Regions from separate parts of the Paenibacillus sp. NRS-1781 genome, predicted to be linked through region 1. Evidence: riboswitches for the same ligand, from Rfam matches in the RefSeq annotation. Region 1 holds a riboswitch; the other holds the start of a gene.
The links. A riboswitch is a leader RNA that binds a small molecule or an ion and turns the genes downstream of it on or off. The one in region 1 is predicted to bind thiamine pyrophosphate.
Positions count from the first base shown of each region.

Region 2: linked by a shared signal. The riboswitch ahead of ACIFO6_RS14365 (ABC transporter substrate-binding protein) and the one ahead of ACIFO6_RS21760 (thiamine phosphate synthase) in region 1 are both predicted to bind thiamine pyrophosphate.

Region 1 covers NZ_JBITPI010000063.1:107,463-114,960, forward strand. The annotation lists gene abc-f (ribosomal protection-like ABC-F family protein) at 1-631, shown strand, start outside; TPP riboswitch at 720-828, shown strand; gene ACIFO6_RS21760 (thiamine phosphate synthase) at 1,096-1,710, shown strand; gene thiO (glycine oxidase ThiO) at 1,775-2,923, shown strand; gene thiS (sulfur carrier protein ThiS) at 2,920-3,123, shown strand; gene ACIFO6_RS21775 (thiazole synthase) at 3,126-3,893, shown strand; gene ACIFO6_RS21780 (ThiF family adenylyltransferase) at 3,890-4,948, shown strand; gene ACIFO6_RS21785 (response regulator transcription factor) at 5,092-5,787, shown strand; gene ACIFO6_RS21790 (C40 family peptidase) at 5,858-6,358, opposite strand; gene ACIFO6_RS21795 (thiamine diphosphokinase) at 6,639-7,280, opposite strand; gene ACIFO6_RS21800 (low molecular weight protein-tyrosine-phosphatase) at 7,430-7,498, shown strand, end outside.
Region 2 covers NZ_JBITPI010000038.1:51,567-59,064, forward strand. The annotation lists gene nfsA (oxygen-insensitive NADPH nitroreductase) at 1-239, shown strand, start outside; gene ACIFO6_RS14345 (TatD family hydrolase) at 415-1,269, opposite strand; gene ACIFO6_RS14350 (ABC transporter ATP-binding protein) at 1,262-2,221, opposite strand; gene ACIFO6_RS14355 (ABC transporter permease) at 2,267-3,043, opposite strand; gene ACIFO6_RS14360 (MTH1187 family thiamine-binding protein) at 3,040-3,333, opposite strand; gene ACIFO6_RS14365 (ABC transporter substrate-binding protein) at 3,600-4,646, opposite strand; TPP riboswitch at 4,851-4,960, opposite strand; gene ACIFO6_RS14370 (pyridoxamine 5'-phosphate oxidase family protein) at 5,170-5,604, shown strand; gene ACIFO6_RS14375 (bifunctional 2',3'-cyclic-nucleotide 2'-phosphodiesterase/3'-nucleotidase) at 5,884-7,498, shown strand, end outside.

The DNA of each region.
Region 1 (7,498 bases):
GGCTAAGCCAACATTCCAATTTAAAGAAGCGCGTGCGAGTGGGAAAACGGTGTTTGAGGGTATTGATTTTGAAATTGGCTACACCCATGCTCTGTTGCCTAGAATGTCCATGACGATTGAACGTGGCGATAAAATTGCGATTGTGGGCTATAATGGTGTCGGTAAATCGACATTGCTCAAAACCATTCTGGGAAAAATTCCGCCGATCAGCGGCAAGACCTATCAAGGGGATTTCTTGCAGTCAGCTTATTTTGAGCAAGAGGTACGAGCAGAGAAAGTTACACCGATTGAGGATGTGTGGAATGAATTCCCGCACTTGAACCAGCATGAAGTACGGGCGCATTTGGCGCGTTGCGGTTTGAAAAATGAGCATATCACCCGTCCGCTATCCGCGCTCAGTGGTGGTGAGCAGGCCAAAGTCCGCCTATGCAAACTGTTAATGCGGGAAAGCAATTGGGTGCTTTTCGATGAGCCTACCAATCACTTGGACATCAAAGCGAAGGATGAGCTGAAGCGTGCCTTGAAGGAGTACAAAGGAACGGTGCTGCTCGTATCTCACGAACCGGACTTTTATGAGGATTGGGTAACCAAAACGTGGAATGTGGAAGAATGGACAAGTAAAGTCAACTAAATATCCAGTTCTGTACCAAGCTTCACAAGAAGCAGGGTTTGCAGGATTAGGAAATTATGCTAAGCTATCTTTAGCTGATACAATAAAATAGTTACACTAGGGGAGCCGCCCATGCGGCTGAGACGGAATAACCGGATTTCGGACCCTTTGCACCTGATCTGGGTTATGCCAGCGTAGGGAAGTGAGCGCCATACAAACGAGGTAACGAATTTATTACTTTGTTTGTATGTGGGACGATATACGTATACGGATATAATGATCCGTTTGGTTATTGGACGTACGTTAAACCACTTCCTTCGGGAAGTGGTTTTTTTGCGTTTTCGTTCGTATTCATATACCGTACCCCTTCATTTTTTTGCTGGTAAACGTGGTTAGTCCATAACGTATAGCACGATATGAGACTGTAAAGATACAGGGTCAGCTTACAACCATTTAGTCCATTGTGAGGTGAGAATAAGATCGAATTGCACGTAATTACGATGGAAGGCGACTCCAGTGCACATGCACATACTGCCCAGGTGGCTGCTGCTATTCATCCGTATGTTCATTATGTACATGTGCGCTTGAAGCAGAAGAGCGCATCTGAATTGCTCGATTTAACCCGCAGTATGGTGAATCGAGGAGTTCCTTTACAGCAAATTGCAGTAAATGACCGGGTGGATGTTGCTTTGCTGACCTCCGTTGGAGCTATCCAGCTACCGGCTGACGGATTACCTGTTGCAGCTGTCAAAAGCTTACTCTCAGAGGATATGCGCTGTGGGGTGTCGGTGCATTCCTTGGAGGAGGCACAGGCTGCCGAACGGGCAGGAGCGCATTATGTACTCTATGGACATGTGTATGAGACTCACTGCAAGCCTGGTGTTACTCCGCGAGGTATAGCACAGCTTGAGCGCATAAGCAGGTTGTTGAGCATCCCTGTGATTGCTCTAGGCGGCATACAACCACGCCATATTCACGAGCTGTATACTGCGGGTGCAAGTGGAATTGCCGTAATGTCCGGCATCTGGAAGGCAGAGTTCCCTGTTGCGGCTGCGAGGGCATATAGGCGGATGACAGATCGAGTAGTTCACGGCCTGTAGTGGTGAAACGAAAATAGGAGTTTGCTGCAAGCACAATCGTAAGTGGAGGGGAGAGATGAAACATATGCCAGAGATAAAAACAAAGGCACCAGCTATTGGACACGCTGAATGCTTGATCATTGGTGGAGGTGTTATCGGTAGCTCGATTGCTTATCATATGGCCAAGGAGGGGCGCAGTACGATATTGCTGGAGCGCTTCATTCCGGGCGAGGGAGCCTCAGGAGCTGCGGTCGGGATGCTGGCAGCAGAGAGTGATGATTTCACCGACCCGGAGTTGGCACAGTTCGCTCGCTCAAGCCGGGATGCATTTCCCGAGCTGGTTCGTGACCTAGAGCGTTTGTCCGGTGTTCAGGTAGAATTCCGAACAGAAGGATTTGTGACCCCCTTCCGGTCTGAAGCCGAGGGACAAAGACGCTGGGCTGCGGCTATTGCGCGAGAGGATGATCATCCTGTTTGGTGGGATGCCAAAGAATTGGCCCGCCGAATTCCAGGTTTGGATGGTCAAGCGATCGGGGCTATATACCGCTCAAAGGAGACGCAGATTTCTCCGGTCCAGCTTTGTTGTGCTTATGCAAGGGCAGCTACGGTGCTCGGAGCAACAATATGGACGGGTACACAGGCTGAGTATCTCATAGTACAGCATGGGCGAATTTGTGGCGTACAAACAAACAGAGGCATTTTTTCCTGCGAACAGGTCATTATTGCTGGAGGCTTGGATAGTATGAGGCTGCTGGAGCAGGTTGGTTTTGAATATCCGCTTTATCCGGTCAAGGGTGAGGCTATTGCTATCTCCTTGAAGGATCATCCCTTGGAATATACCATCTACGCCGATGATATTTACTTGGTGCCCAAGCGGAATAACGAGCTTTGGATTGGAGCGACGAGTCTGCCGCATCAGCATGACAAAGAGGTGACCATTGGAAGCCTGGAGGCGCTGCTGGCCCGTGCTTCTGCCTGGCTGCCTCGTGTCCGTGAAGCCTCTTTTTTACGCACTTGGGCGGGCTTGCGTCCGCAGGCAGCGGCGCGGCGTCCTTGTATTGGGCCTGTTCCCGGCGTTGAAGGAGTATATGCCGCAGTCGGGCACTACCGGAACGGCGTGTTGCTGAGCGAAGCTACCGGGTTTGCGATAGCAGCTCTGTTAAAAGGGGTTGGTGTGGCTGAGCTTGGAATAAGCGGCTTTTCTCCTGAACATATAAAGGAGGCGAGTAAATGAAGCTGACGATTAACGGTCAGAGCATGACCTTTTCCAGTCGGATCATTCATGTGGATCAACTGCTGAAGGAGCTGGATTTGAAAGTGAAAACTGTAGTAGTGGAGCTGAATCGTCACATATTGACTCGTGAGGATCATGATGAAGCGATACTGAAAGATGGAGATAGATTGGAAATTATACATTTTGTGGGAGGTGGTTAATGATGTTAACGATTGGTAAAGCATCTTTTACGTCAAGGCTGTTATTGGGTACAGGAAAATTCGTCGATCTGGATATTCAATCCAAAGCTGTGGAAGCTGCGGAGACCGAAATATTAACATTTGCCGTGCGAAGATTAAATCTGGAGGAACGGGATAAGCAACATTTTCTAGATACACTGGATTTGAGTCGTTATGCACTGCTTCCCAATACGGCAGGAGCGACAACGGCGGACGAGGCAGTGCGCATCGCTAAGCTGGCGAGAGCCTCAGGTCTATGCGACATGATTAAGGTGGAGGTCATTGGGGATAGCAAGACATTGCTGCCTGATCCTTTTGAAACACTCAAGGCTAGTGAAAAGCTGCTGGAGGAAGGTTTTATCGTGCTGCCCTACATATCAGATGATGTGATTCTGGCCAAAAGGCTGCAAAAGCTTGGCGTACATGCTGTTATGCCTGGAGCTTCACCTATTGGTACAGGACGCGGCCTGCTAAACCCGTTTTCATTAGAGCTAATAATTGAGCAAGCGGAGGTTCCGGTTATCGTCGATGCCGGCATTCGCTCGCCTGGCGATGCGGCAATGGCGATGCAACTGGGGGCAGATGCCGTACTTTTGAATACAGCTGTATCAGGAGCTCAGGACCCTGTGAAAATGGCTGAGGCGATGAAGCTGGCTGTTTGCGCGGGCAGATATGGTTTTGAAGCGGGCATGATTTCTGTACAGCGTTATGCCTCGGCAAGCAGCCCGACAGAAGGCTTGGTTCAGGCATGAAGGCGACTGAAAAAACGGGTGTGCAAGTACAACCCAATGATCGTTATTCCAGACAAGAAAGATTCGCCCCTTTCGGGCCGGAAGGACAACGCCGGCTGGGTTCGTCCCACGTACTGATCATTGGTGCTGGAGCGCTGGGGACCGGGATTGCGGAAACGCTCGTTCGCGGAGGCGTAGGCACAGTGACCATCGCAGACCGGGATTATGTGGAATGGAGTAACTTGCAGCGCCAGCAGCTTTTTCAGGAGAGTGACGCCGCAGAGAGGTGCCCCAAAGCAGTAGCTGCCCAGCGAAGACTACAGGAAATCAATTCGGAAACGATCATACACGCACAAGTTCTGGATGTCGGGGTAGAGGAATTGGAGGAGCTGATTCAGGGAGTAGACCTCATTATGGATGCCACCGACAACTTTGATACCCGGTTACTTATGAACGATGTGGCACAAAAGCATCGCATTCCCTGGATTTATGGGGGATGTGTTGGCAGCTATGGTGTAACCTATACCATTTTACCAGGGAAAACGCCTTGTCTTCATTGTCTGCTTGGAACTGTACCGCTTGGCGGAGAAACCTGTGATACCGTGGGGATCATTCCACAGGCGGTGCAGATGGTCACGGCCAACCAGACCACGGAAGCCTTCAAGCTACTTGGTGGATACCGTGTTGATCTCAGGGGCAAGCTGCTTTCGTTTGATTTGTGGAAAAATGAGCATGTAGCGATAACAGTGGATAGCGTCAAAAAAACGGATTGTCCTTCTTGCGGTAGCCACCCGACGTATCCGTATTTGTCGGCAGCCCATCGCCAGAAAATAGATGTGCTGTGCGGCCGGGATACCGTTCAAATTAGACCAGCAGAACCGAGACAGGTGAATCTTAAAGAAACAGCAGACAGGCTGGCTTCTTTGGAAGAGGGAACAGTGGAGCAAAATCCGTTTCTGGTTTCTTTTAGTGTTGAGACGCACCGTTTGGTTATTTTTGCAGATGGGAGAGCATTAATACACGGAACAAAAGACGTCACAGAAGCAAGGAAAATCTATCATCGTTATTTAGGCTAAACCATAAAAGCAGGAAGTCTTCCTTTGTGGAATGATTTCACTGCTTTTTTGTTACAATATAATAAATAGGTTCGAATCGTTTGTATCAAATACGTCTGTATCCATATTGCAGTCCTATGTCCAAACACAGGTGGGTGAGAAGAATGAACCCGTTAATTTTACTCGTGGATGGGAATGAAGCATCTGCTACTACGTATACACGTCAGTTGGAGGAGGAAAGCTATCGGGTGGTTAACGCCCGCAATATAGCAGAGGGAAAGTATTATTTAGACGAGAATTCTGTGAATTTGCTGCTTCTGAATATGGATACTGAGCAGCCTGATACACAAGGCTTGATCCGTACCATGCAACAAAATGATCCCACTGTTCCAATATTCGTAATGACCTCATCAGATGATGAGAACCATATTGTTTCCTGTTTTGAGCAGGGAGCACACGATGTGATTGTCCAACCCTTTTCCCCTAGAGTATTTCAAGCCAGAGTGGCTAATTTATTGTGGATTTTTGGTGCTGCACGTGATGTGAAAAGGCCGATACAGGCGGGTGATTTACATATTGATAGTGGAAGCAGACTGGTAAGCAGAGGCGGGCAGAAGCTGGAATTAACTCCAAAGGAATTTGATCTTTTGCTTCATCTGGCTATACATCTTAATCAGGTTTGCAGCAGGCAGCAAATTTTGAAGGATGTTTGGAAGCATGATTATATTGTAGATACGAACGTAGTGGACGTGTATATCAGGCATTTGAGAGTCAAGGTAGACAAAGGGCAAAGATTCAAAATGATTCGCACGCAACGAGGTATAGGCTATTCACTCAGGACACCCCCGGAAGCAGAGTAGTATAGTATTGGAAAATATAAAAAAGCCGAGATCCTGTGTCCCGGCTTAAATACGTTAAATCAAATGAATACTACAGCACGCGGCGTGCTTTGATGTATGTTCTTTTCCAGTTACCGGAATTCAAATCGGAGATGGTAACGCCCGGACTACCGTATGTGTGTAAAATTTTACCTCCGCCTGCATAGACCGCTACATGTGTAATGTTGCGACCCGTGGCGCGACTACCGCTCGAAAAGAACACAAGATCACCCTTTTTCAAATTGGACTTGGATACGGCATGTCCAACATTCGATTGTGCAACAGAGGTACGTGGCAAGTCGATGCCGTATTTCTGAAATATATGTTTCGTAAAGGAAGAGCAATCAAAATTGCGTGTAGTGCTTGTGGAAGCTCCGAATTTGTAGGGAGTTCCCATATAGTTTTCACCGTAGTTAATTATTTTTTGACCTACAGAAGTAGTAGCTGTGGCAGCTTGAGCCGTATTTGTTCCCTCTAACGCAAACGTTCCAAAGCCGATAGTGGCTGTCATTCCTGTGATAATTGCCTTTTTTATGATTTTATGCATGTTCATGTTGTAAGTACCTCCAGAAATTGATTTGTACAATATTTTGCTGAGTTGCTAACTAACTTACAGCGTTGAGTATAACAGCTTTAAAACCGCCTAATAGTTGGAAAAGCACGCTCAAATGCTTGAGGGACAAGGCTTACACGCCAATTATTAAAAAACGATTAAAAATTACAATTTGTAAAAAATATCGAATCTCAAAAATCGGAATACATGATAAAACTCTTGATTAGCAAGGGATTCAAGCAGAAAAAGTTCTTTCGAAAAGATTACAATAATGTCATATTTAATCTTTGCTTTGGATCACAAGCAGCAGTCCGCTTTCAATGGAAATCGTTCCTTTTGGAGCGATCAGCTTGTTACTGACACCGCGTGATTGCCCCATTTTAAGTGTGGCATTGTGCAGTGGATACATAAATCCATCCAGCTCTATACCGGTTACTTCGGCAGTCATAGGAACTAGTGATGTATATGTATAGCCCATAGGCTCAATCTCCAGCGTTGATCCAGTGAGTTCAATATAGTTATGGGCGTCCATAATGGCACAGCCTATATGATGTTGCATTGCACGTACCAATATTTGAATATTAGCCAGCGTATGATCCATCCTTGTACCCGTAACGCCAAGCATAAGCACATGCTCTGCCTGCTCATCCATGGCAATTTCCAGAGCAAGCTCTGTATCTGTCAGATCCTTGAGTACCGGATCGCACGAAAGCATACGTTTACTTGCAGATTCAACCCGTAACTTTTCCTCAGGTGTTACTGAATCAAAGTCTCCTACAGATACGTGTGGCGTAATGCCGTGTTCGATCAGGAATAGGGCACCTTTATCTGCACCAATAATGAAATCCCCGGGTTGTATTTGTTGTAGATCTTCCTCGCCAAGACGACCGCCGGAAAATACAATGGCGCGCTTCTTCGTCATATCCAACATCCTTTCTTCTGCCATACGTCTACATAGCTCATCAGCTTTTAAGTATAACGCCTTAAATATGGCTTGCACAATTTTGGAGGGCATAGCTACAATGGAACAGAAAAAAGGAATTGTAGCGTGTAATTAGGAAGGAGAGCGAAATGATTAACGTTTTGTTTGTGTGTTTGGGTAATATTTGCCGTTCCCCTATGGGGGAGGCGGTACTGAGA
Region 2 (7,498 bases), on a different contig from region 1:
AAGGGAGCTTACGTCCACGTCTTCCGCTGTCCGGTGTTTTGCATATGAACGGCTACGACAAAAATCAGACGATGAAAGCTGTGGATCTGTATGATCACACATCGGCTGAATATTTGAAGGAACGCACAGGTGGCCAGCGGTCTACTCCATGGTCAGAGCAAATGGCAGCAAGACTGACCGAGCCTGCACGTTTGCAGATGAAGTCTTTTTTGGAGCAAAAGGGATTTTTGAAGCAATAAAGGTCGGGTAAGCGATAAAAATAACGCAGCAACATATAAATGGCATGAGCCATAGGTATGTTTGAAAAATACAAAGAATCTCCTTTTGCGCATGATGAAGTCCGCGTAATAGGAGGTTCTTTGTTTTTGTTGTAAGCTGGCTTGTATATCTTTTCAGGGAATAGCTGATATGGCTTTATAAATTAGACAATGCGTAAAAGCGTCTCGTATTGTCATAAAATAATTGCCGAACGACAGTTTCATTTTGACCTGTCAGCCTGCTATACGCCCGAATGACTTCGGCGGTCATGCATGGATGGGTCTGTTGTCCGGAAAAAGGCCCCTCAAAGGGCCAAGGGCCGTCCGTTTCCGCCATCACCTGCCCGGATGGATACTGTATTGCCAAGCCTCGGATTTCATCCTCATACAAGAGATCCGGTGTGAAGGAGACATAATAGCCGTTACGGGCCATGCGTTCGGTCGTGGCGGGAGAGCCTTTAAACCAATGGAAATGCGCCTGCGTAACGCCGTGGCGTTCCAGTAAGTCGCAGGCAATGTCCGCGTCCTCATAGACGGCATGCAGTACAATCGGCTTGTTATGTTTTCCCGCAAATCGGACAAAACGTTCCAGCAGTTCTATGTAAGGAGCAAGGTCAAAGGAAACGGCTCTCTCCAAGGCTTCCAGCCGATTATAGTAGGGCAAGCCGACCTCACCTATGGCGACCATATGCTCTGCATGCTTGTCCATCCAGTTGAATAACAGATCGAGCTCAGCTTGCGATGGAAGAGGCTGTTCGGGATGAAAGCCAAAGGCGGGTCGTACCAGCCCGGGAAAACGCTCAGATAAGCACAAATTGGCCCGGCTGGAGGCGAGATGCATGGACACGGCTATGACGGCTTCGACGCTGCTATCTGCAAGCGAAGCGAGCAATAGCTCTTGCTGCTCGGACGGATAGCCATCCACATGAATGTGCGCGTCGATTAGAGGCGCCGGTACTGGCGTCGTCGTTGGCGCTGCCGTGTCCAGTTTCTTATTCTTCGAGTCATTCATAACGGCTTGCCCCATTACCTGAAGCATCCTCACGGACGCCTCCAGTGTTGTCCATGTCGCCTTCCAGTCTGTACTTTTCCTCGCGCATCCAGCCTGTCATTTTCCGCTTCCATTCGATAAAGCGCGGGTCGATGGTGATTTCTTCCCTGCGAGGGCGAGGGAAGGGAACGTCTACGATGTGTATCACCGAAGCAGGTCGCGCCGACAGTACATAGATACGGTCGGAGAGCAGCAACGCTTCCTCAATGCTGTGGGTAATAAACAGCACAGAGCGGCGGTTCTTCTCCCACATCCGCAGGAGCCATTGTTGCATGTCTCCGCGCGTCAGCGCGTCCAGTGCGCTGAACGGCTCATCCAGTAGCATCAGCTCTTGCGGACTGAGTAGCGCGCGCAGGAAAGCCGCCCGTTGCTGCATGCCGCCAGAGAGCGTATGCGGATACGCCTTAGCGAATGGGCCAAGCCCAACCTGCTCCAGCCATTGCAGGGCTTCCTTACGGCGTTCGCGTTCGCTGCTGTGCCGAGGCTGCGCTGTTGTATCTTTACGCCGCGCATTTTCCTGCCCGAGCAGCACGTTGTCCAGCGTGGTACGCCACGGGAAAAGCGCGGGCTGCTGGGGCATATAGCTGATATGCCCGCGTTCGCCGGTCACGTCCTGTCCGTGCATACGGATGTGCCCCTGCTGGGGCTTGAGCAGCCCGCCGATGATGTGAAACAGTGTGCTTTTGCCGCTGCCGGACGGGCCGATCAGGGAGACGAATTCCCCAGGTCGAACGCTCAAGGATACATCCTGCAATACAGGCAGCGGGCTTCGCTTTTCCCGGAAGGCCAGGCTAATACCGTCCAGTTCCAAGGCTGGAGAAGTGGAAGAATGCTCCTGCGGTTCCACGGCTCGTTGGACTCGTTTTTCATCAGCCATATTTTGCGGTGATAAGTTAGTAGGATGCAGACTCATACATGCCACGTCCTTTCTTTGGTATCCTTTGATTCCACTTGGAAGCTATTCCTGGTCGGGTTTCCAACGTACCAGCCATTTTTCCAGCAGTAGAATAGCTACGAACATTAACAAACTAAGTGTAACAATAATGCCAATGGCGGCAAAAATCAGATCCGTGCGGTAGGCCGACTTTTGCAGGTTCATATAATATCCAATTCCTTCACTGGCGCCGATCCATTCCGCAATGATCGCGCCCATTACGCTGTATGTGGCGGCAATCTTGATGCCCGAAAATACTTGTGGCAGGGAATGCGGCAGCTCCAGCTTCATGAAAATAGTCATGCGGCCTGCGCCCGACATGCGCATATAGCTCATCATCGTGCGGTCCGTCCTCGTCAGCCCGTCCATGGCCGCTACAGCCACAGGAAAAAAGCAGACCAGTGTAATAACCATCAGCTTGGGCAACACGCCAAAACCAAACCACACCATCAGCAACGGGCCGAGAGCGATGGTCGGAATGTTTTGACTAAGAATGAGCAGCGGATACAGAGCCGATTTGAGAAAAGGGATGGTATGAAGAACAATGGCAATCAATAATCCCGTTGCTGTGCCGATCGTAAATCCCGCCAGCGTTAAGCGAACGGTAGCCCAAGTATGGGCGCCAAGTAGCGCCGACTGGGCCATTCCTTCCTGCACGATTAGGGACGGAGCTGGCAGTAGCCAGGATTCAACATGTAAATAGGAAACCGCTCCCTGCCAGGCGGCTAAAAAGAAGAGGACCGCCACAAGGGGCGGCCATACGCTTTTCCACCAAGAAGCGTTTTTGCCTTTCGGATTCATGGGCGATATTTCTCGGTCAGCTTATCCATGCTGATGCCCTGCGGGTTATGTGCGATTTTGATTTGTGAAATGATGCTTGGACTGCCTGCTTCTGTCAGTGCCTCGTGCATTTCTTTAACCACCTTTAGCAGCTCGTCCAGCTCGCCTTCCATGGTCGTATCCAATGGGTTCACCTGATGTTTGACACCGGAGCGCTGAATAACTTCAATTGCCTTATCTACATATGCGTAAGAGTCCTCGTTATTGGGGGTTTTAGGAATTACTTGAATACTGAGCAGTGTGTTAGCCATGTGAATTCACCTGTCCTTTATTTGGAGTGTTTTTAGGGAAATATGGTGGTTTAAGGGGGGGAGACCGCTTCGCTTCTTCAGATTCAAATGTAACGCTACGCTGCCAACCGCCTTAAAAGCACCATATTTTTGGGTTTTATTGGTGTGGCATTTTTATAAAAGCGAAACAAGCATAAGAACGAAGTAGGCGGAATGGTGCTTTACAAGCGAAGCACCATCCGACTGCGTAGTGGCGCAAAGGCTACTTTTAAGCTCGATTTACAAGATCAGCGCTTGGGCAGGAAGTCGTTGGTGAAGGCTTTATTGACTTCCAAAGGCTTGCTGAGCAGCTTGCGCTCGTACATCCAGTCCGAGTAGTTTTTCCAGACCTCCGTTTTTTGTACGCCCCATTGGGCGGCATCGTCCTGATAACGCGGGCTTAGCCATTTTTGGCTGGCGAGTACCAGCTTTTTATCCAGTTCCGGAACCGCTTTGGTCAAGATGTCTGCGGCTTCTTCCGGGTGAGCGATGGTATATTCATAGCCTTGGGCGGTCGCGTCCATGAAGGACTTGACCAGCTCGGGATCATTTTTAATGGTCTGTTCGTTGCTCACGATGACGGGTGTATAGTAATCCAGACTTTTGGAATAATCTTTTACATACAGCATATCCAGTGGTTCACCCCGTAGTTGGGCTTCAATCCCGGTCCATGCGTAGAAAATCCAGGCAAAGTCGATATCCCGCTTCACGGCTGTAAAATAATCGGCATTGCCCATGTTAATGATCTTCACCTTGCTTACATCGCTCTTGTCTGCGTCCATGATGGATTTCATGACCGCTTCTTCTACGGGCGAACCCCAGCCGCCGTATTTTTTACCTTCAAAATCCTTCGGGCTCTTAATCCCGCGGTCAACCGGGGCTGCGAAGCCTGATGTATTATGCTGAATGACCGCAGCGATGGATACGAGCGGTACCCCTTGCGTACGAGCTTGTGTGACGCCCTCCTGATAACTGATACCAAAAGGTACAGCATTGGAAGCAACCATTTGATCGGCTCCGCCCGAACCGGGCTGAACGATCTGGACATTCAAGCCTGCTTTTTCGTAAAATCCTTTGTCCTTGGCGACATAGAGTCCCGTATGATTCGTATTTGGCGTCCAGTCGAGCACGACTTTTACATCCTGGAGTCCCTTGGTCGGGGAGGTCGCTTGGGTATTGGCGGCAGGAGCCGCACCTTGTGGCGCAGAGGAGGAGCTTCCGCCGCAGGCGGTCAGAGTCAGGGTCATGAGCAACAGGCTGATCAGCCCCAGGCTTAACATTTTCATGCGCTTCATCGTTGTTTTCTCTCCTTTTATTACCCGTAATCCGTCGGATCAGACAGCTTATGTTTCCCATTTTACAAAAATAACTTCTGCCGGACGCTATCTGTTCCAACAACAACATCATCCTCAACAAAAAAAAGCGCCCCGATGTTCCGGGACGCTTGCGCTTGTATATACCAAAGTAAGGGATGGCCCACCGTAGTAAGAAAAAGGGGGCGCATCTTGCTTAAGCATTCCTACGCTGGCATTACCCAGATCAGGTTGTAAGGGTCAGTGTCTTGGGACACACTCTCAGCCGGCCGATTCCAGCACCCCTGGCATTGTATAGTCAAATGGGTTATTCATTCGGGTTTACTACGACGATTATATGCCTAGAAGGCGGGTCTGTCCAGCATGGGGGAAGAAGTGACGGTTCATTTGCCGCACGTCAGGGTACACTTTTATTGTGAGCTTTGTTCTGAAAATGACTATGATCCTTCGGTTCAAGGCATGGCATTCACAGGAATTCTAATTTGCGAAAAGGAGTTGTTGTACCGTGGGTAAAACGGAAACATTGGATCGCAGCCAACTGGAACAAGCCATTGTAAAGGCTTTGGATAACAACAAATTTTGCTCGTTGGGTACGGTGGAGGGCGGCAAGCCGAAGGTACGCTATATGGCTCTTTTTAACGAAGGGCTGAACATTCATCTCGCGACAGATCGCAAAACACATAAGGTGGAAGAGCTGAAGGATAATCCAAACGCTTATCTGCTGCTGGGCTATGAGGTTGGCGGTACGAAGGAAGTCGTGGAGGTTGAGGCTACTGTCCGGGTAACAGCTGACGAGGAACTCCGTAAACAAGTGTGGAATGATTCGCTAAAGGAATGGTTTTCTGGCCCAGATGACCCCGATTATGTCATTCTGGATGTGAATCCGACTCGTATTGAGTATATGGGTAAGCAAAACGGACGTCAGGTTTGGGAGAAATAGAACGGTTAGAATATGAGGAAACCAGCAATTCTCCGAGTTATTTGGGAGGTTTGCTGGTTTTTTAAGTTTACGGAAAATTAATTATTTTTTCATAAATAAATGGAGTAAATGACTACTCATTTGTCCGTCATTGGATTAAAATAGGAATGGTGGGTTCAAAGCTTACATATATGTGCAAAAGCATGTGTATGACGCCTACACCTTAATGAGGAGGGATATATTTTGATATTTCATAAAAAATGCTTTAGAGGGCTTACAGCAGTAGTTGTAGCCTGTAGCATGCTGGTGTTTTCGGCCGCTCCGTCCTGGGCTGCCAGCGAATCCAAGGATAGCGGTACAGTGAATTTGCGCATCATGGAAACAACAGATATTCATGCGGCCTTGATGAATTACGATTACTATGCGGACAGGGAAACGAATGAATATGGCTTGATTAACACAGCTGGACTGATTCAGCAGGCGCGCAGTGAAACAAGAAACAGCCTGTTGTTCGATAACGGCGACTTGTTGCAGGGCAATCCACTAGGTGATTATATGGCCAGAAGCAAAGCCTTCGAGAAAGAGGGCGGAGTCCATCCGGTCTACAAGATGATGAACTTGATGGGCTATGATGCGGCTACGGTGGGGAATCACGAATTTAACTATGGTCTCGACTTTCTGGAAAGATCACTCAAGGGAGCCGATTTCCCTTACGTAAATGCGAACGTGTATTACGATGATGGGGGCCAAGGAACTAAAAATTATTTTACCCCTTATCGGATTCTTGATAAAGAAGTGACGGATGAAAAGGGTCAAATTCATCCACTCAGAGTGGGCGTGATTGGCTTGGTAACGCCCCAAATTACGCAGTGGGATGAAGGCAATTTGAAGGGGAAGGTCGTTACCAAGGATATTGTGGAAACGGCGAAAAAGTTTATTCCTCAAATGAAAACCGAGGGTGCTGACATTATTATTGTGCTGGCACACACAGGTTATGAGGATGTACCACAAACTCCGATGATGGAAAATGCCGTTAAATATTTGAGCAAGGTGGACGGAATTAACGCTATTCTGTTTGGACATGCGCATAAATCCTTCCCCGGCCCTGATTTTAAAGAAATGAGTGGTGTAGACCTGGATAAAGGAACGATTAATGGTGTACCAGCTGTGGAAGCTTCCTCATGGGGCAAGGAACTGGGCATTATTGACCTGAGCCTGGAAAAGAAAAACCGCGTGTGGAATGTAACCAACTCTCAGTCGGAAGTACGTCCGGTTGTGAATACCAAAAATCAGACTGCGCAGATCAAACCCGAATTCAAACTGACAGATGCGATCAATGAAGAGCATACAGGAACGCTGGATTATGTTCGTCAACCAGTAGGAACCACGACCGCACCGATTAACAGTTATTTTGCATTAGTTCAGGATGATCCATCCATTCAGATCGTGACGAATGCACAAAAATGGTATGTACAAAACCATCTTAAAGGGACCGAATACGAAAATCTTCCCGTATTGTCGGCTGGCGCTCCATTCAAGGCTGGTGGTCGAAACGGTGCTGAGTATTACACCAACATTCCTGAAGGCACGATAGCCATTAAAAACGTGTCCGATCTGTACGTGTACCCGAACACAGTTCAAGCCGTAGAAGTTACCGGTGCTGAAATTCAGGAATGGCTGGAGTGGTCTGCTGGCCAGTTCAACCCTATCGATCCAAAGAAAACCGATGAACAATCGCTGATTAACAAAGATTTCCCTACCTACAATTTTGATGTCATTGACGGTGTAAAGTACCAGATTGATGTGACTCAGCCTGCACGATATGATGCGAAGGGAACCGTTATTAATCCTTCTGCTCATCGTATCAAGGATTTACAATACAACGGGAAAGCAATTGATCCTGCACAGAAATTTA